Regions from separate parts of the Pseudomonas sp. NPDC089996 genome, predicted to be linked through region 1. Evidence: riboswitches for the same ligand, from Rfam matches in the RefSeq annotation. Region 1 holds a riboswitch; the other holds the start of a gene.
The links. Region 1 has a riboswitch for thiamine pyrophosphate ahead of thiC (phosphomethylpyrimidine synthase ThiC). Riboswitches for the same ligand answer to the same signal wherever they lie in the genome.
Positions count from the first base shown of each region.

Region 1 (2,199 bases):
CGGCCACGCCGTTGACCTTCTCCAGGGCCTGGTAGATCGGCACGGTACCGATCGGCACCGGCGAGTTACGGATGATCCACTCGCGGGTTTCGTGGATGTGCTTGCCGGTGGACAGGTCCATGACCGTGTCCGAGCCCCAGCGGATACCCCAGGTCAGCTTGGCCACTTCTTCCTCGATCGAGGAGCCCAGGGCACTGTTGCCGATGTTGCCATTGATCTTCACCAGGAAGTTGCGGCCAATGATCATCGGCTCCACTTCGGGGTGGTTGATGTTGGCCGGGATGATCGCGCGGCCACGGGCGACTTCCTCGCGGACGAACTCCGGGGTGATTTCCTTGGGGATGCTGGCACCGAAGCTGTGGCCGGCGTGCTGCTCGTTGAGCAGACCAGCGGCGCGGGCTTCCTGCAGCTTCATGTTCTCGCGGATGGCGACATATTCCATCTCGGCGGTGATGATCCCCTGGCGAGCGTAATGCATTTGCGAAACGTTGGCGCCAGCCTTGGCCCGGCGCGGGTTGCGCACATGGGCAAAGCGCAGCTTGGCCAGTTCGGCATCGTTCAGGCGCTGCTGGCCGAAGTCGGAGCTCAGGCCGCCCAGGCGCTCGGTGTCACCGCGCGCGTCGATCCAGGCCGAACGCACGTCAGCCAGGCCCTTGCGCACGTCGATGATGACGTTGGGATCGGTGTACGGGCCGGAGGTGTCGTAGACCAGCACCGGTGCATTGCTTTCGCCACCGAAGTCGGTCGGGGTATCGTCCAGGCTGATTTCGCGCATGGGCACGCGGATATCCGGGCGCGAGCCTTCGACATAGACCTTGCGCGAACGCGGGAACGGTTGCACGGACTGCTGATCGACTTGCGCCGATTCGCTGAGGTTGATCGCTTTTTCTTGTTTGGTCATCACAGGCTCTCCAGACGGCTTCCTAGCAGTGGAATGTCGGGGTGAACCTGAATGGCGCGGACGCACCCCTTGACGGGTGCAGTGCCGGATATGGGGGTGCCTGAAGCTGCATGCAGCTGCGACATTCCCGGACCTGGCACAAGAGGCTCCCCGGGAAGGCGAGCAATCTTGTTCCCTACGCAGGCGCTAACCTGATCAGGTTCAACGGGATCCGCACCTCTGCGATCTCAGCCTTTGCTTCAAGGCACCCCGACAAGAACATGCGCAGTCTAGACTGGAGTGGTCGGCAAAGCCAAGCGGGTAAATCGCGGCATGATGAAAGGCGCAGACGGCGATTGTTGCCGGGGGGCGCATGGCACTACACTGGCGCGCCGGACAATACTCAACGGTTCAGTAATTATTTTTCGTACAAGGATTGCCTCTATGCTGCGCAAACTCTCACTGGCGATAGCCGTGTCTTGTGCGTCCAACGGAGTGGTCTGGGCAGCCGATGCGCCCACATCGGTCAAGACCGATCTGGTCAGCGTCTACCAGGAAGCGGTGGACAACAACGCCGATCTTGCGGCCGCCCGTGCCAACTATGGCGCCCAGAAAGAAGTAGTGCCGCAAGCCCGCGCCGGCCTGCTGCCGAACCTGTCGGCCGGTGCCGAGATGTTGAATACGCGCACCAAGCTGGATGAGCCTTCGATCACCTCCAACCGCAGCGGCAATTCCTGGAGCGCGACCCTGGCCCAGCCCATCTTCCGGGCCGACCGCTGGTTCCAGTTGCAGGCTGCCGAGGCCGTCAACGAACAGGCGGCACTGGAATTGTCGGCCACCGAGCAGAACCTGATCCTGCAAACCGCGCAAAACTACTTCGCCGTGCTGCGGGCCCAGGACAACCTGGCGGCGACCAAGGCCGAGGAAGCTGCGTTCAAGCGTCAGCTGGACCAGTCCAACGAGCGCTTCGATGTCGGCCTCTCGGACAAGACCGACGTGCTGCAGTCCCAGGCCAGCTACGACACTGCCCGGGCCAACCGGATCATTGCCGAACGCCAGGTGCAGGATGCCTTCGAGGCGTTGGTGACGCTGACCAACCGGGAGTACAGCGCGATCCAGGGCGTGAAGCACTCTTTGCCGGTGCAGGTGCCAACCCCCAACGACGCCAAGGCCTGGGTCGAAACCGCCGGGCGCCAGAATCTCAACTTGCTGGCCACCAACTATGCGGTATCGGCTGCCGAGGAGACGCTGCGCCAGCGCAAGGCCGGCCATGCGCCGACCCTGGATGCCGTGGCAAAGTACCAGAAGGGCGACAACGA
Region 1 covers NZ_JBIVGA010000004.1:158,216-160,414, forward strand. Annotated here, with positions in the region: gene thiC (phosphomethylpyrimidine synthase ThiC) at 1-901, opposite strand, end outside; TPP riboswitch at 1,057-1,163, opposite strand; gene ACIPW4_RS08610 (TolC family outer membrane protein) at 1,325-2,199, shown strand, end outside.

Region 2 (2,199 bases), on a different contig from region 1:
CCACAAACCGCTGCTCGGTCATGCTCCGCGCGGCCAGTTCATCCAGGTGTTTGCGCGCCGCCGCTGCCACGCTTTGGTAAGCCTCCCCGGCATACTCGCCAATCCACTCCCGGTACGGGTGATCGCTCAGGTCCCCAATGCGCGCAGCCAACGTGCGGCCAATCTCGGCGTAGCCGATCACGCACGGCGCCAACGCCACATGCAGCTCCAGCAGGTCACCGGCCGCGCCGCAGTCGAGCACGTAGCGGGTGTATGCCACGGTCGCCTGGTATTCCGGTGCCGCCTGGATATCTGCCTGCGACAAGCCCCAGCGCGCGCACAGGCGCAGGTGCAGCTCGGTCTCGTCAAGAATGGCCGCCAGGCCGGCCTGGGCCGCGCGGATATCCGCCGGCAGGCGGCTCTTGTAGGCGGCCAGGGCCCAGGCGCGGGCGAACTGGATGAGGAACAGGTAATCCTGGATCAGGTAGGTGCGGAAAGCTTCTTCCGACAGGGTGCCCTCGCCCATCTGCCGCACGAAGTCATGGTCGACATAGCTGCTCCACTGCCCGGCAGTCGCAGCCTTCAAACGCTCGAAAATATCCATGCTCACGCCTCCTCGTTGTAAACAGCATCGAAGAAGGCAAGCTCCAGCGCCACGGTACGTGCGTAGAAATCACTGGCCAACGCCGCTTCCTGAGGGCCGACCCGGTCCAGCTCGGACTGCAGAAAGGCAACGAAATCGCAGAACGCCGGATTGTCGTGCAGGGTGATCCATTCGGCGTAGACAAAGTTGGCCGGCAACGGCTTGGGTGCCTTGAGGGCCCAGTCCAGATACAAGCCTTCCGCCATGTTCAGCACGGCCAGTGCGGCGGCATAGGAACGGGTGGCTGCAGCCTCGCGCATGATTGCCTTGAAGCCAGCGGTAGGTGCGGTGTCCGCCGGCTCGACACGTTGCGCCGGGCTGACGTCCAGGGCTTCGAACGCGCGCAGGAAATAGGTGTTTTCATCGCTGGAGATCATCCCTGCAAAGCGGCCGAAACGCAGGCGGGCTTCATAGGTGTCGGCGGTGGCGATGGCGGCGCCGAGCAAGGTCAGGAAGCTGTCCAGAAAACGATGGTCCTGCACCAGGTAGCGAACCATGACCGGGTCGGCCACGCTGCCCGCGCAGAGTTCGGTGACGAAGCGGTGGCCGACGGCGGCCGACCAGGTCGGTTGGTTCTGGCGTTGCAGGGTTTCATGGAAGCGTTCGGTCATGGTGCTGTCCCCCTTGGGCATGACAGCGAGACCGTTTTGGCTGGGCATGGTATGGCCTCGCAGTGAGGCCGGCAAAAAGGCAGGTAGTCCCATCCCTTCGCCGGCATGATCCGGATCAGGTTCGAAGGGTCACCGCGCTGCAGCTGCCAGCGGTTTCTCAGCCCGTTGCCGGGCTCCCCTTGGTGGGCATCAGGTATACAGCGCTGATAAGCAATTGTCACCACTTCCGTCACCGGAGTTGGGCCCAGCGCTGCCCAGTTTCGGGGGCCTTCACCCGTTCTTTGACGCCCTGTCATTTAGCGCGCCTCAGGCGCCACAAGGATTTGTTTAACAAAGTATTACTGAAACATCTGTTGGCACAGCCGTTGCTCAGGCCTCTAAAACGAGGCACTACGCCATTGATGGCCCATAGCCATTTAGCCGTGAGCGAGGCACCAGGCAATGAAAACATCTGCCGTGATCAACCCCAACAGCCACCTCTTCAAATTGTCCGCCGTGACCACGCTGATGCTCAGCCTCGGGCTGCTCTCAGCCATGGCTTCCGGGCTTGATGATGTAAGCCCGCCGTCGCCGACGGACCCGTCGCATTACGATGACCAGCCGGCCGACCCCAGCCCTGCGCTACTTAACCTGTTCAACCTGCCGGAAGCGAACGAAGGTTCCCTCGAACTCAAAGACGGGGCATACGGCGACCGCTCGACCAACCGCGTCGACAACGTACTGCCACCCGCGCTGCAGACCTCACGCAATTACCCTACCAACGGCAAACCGAGCCCGTTGTTCGGCGCCCAGCCGTTCACCCAGCAGTTGCTGCTGTTCGAAGAGTTCGGCCCGGAAAAACTCGACCCTAACCTGCCGCCACCGACACTCACCTTCCCGGTCCCCACGCTGGGGGCCGCGCCGGCGCAAGACCCTGACGTGGTCGCCCGCAGCAGCCCCAACGGCAATGCGCTGGAAGCCTTCCTC
Region 2 covers NZ_JBIVGA010000013.1:6,081-8,279, forward strand. Annotated here, with positions in the region: gene tenA (thiaminase II) at 1-583, opposite strand, end outside; gene ACIPW4_RS21130 (TenA family protein) at 586-1,233, opposite strand; TPP riboswitch at 1,309-1,423, opposite strand; gene ACIPW4_RS21135 (Ig-like domain-containing protein) at 1,675-2,199, shown strand, end outside.
Region 2: another riboswitch for thiamine pyrophosphate. It lies ahead of ACIPW4_RS21130 (TenA family protein); the one in region 1 lies ahead of thiC (phosphomethylpyrimidine synthase ThiC).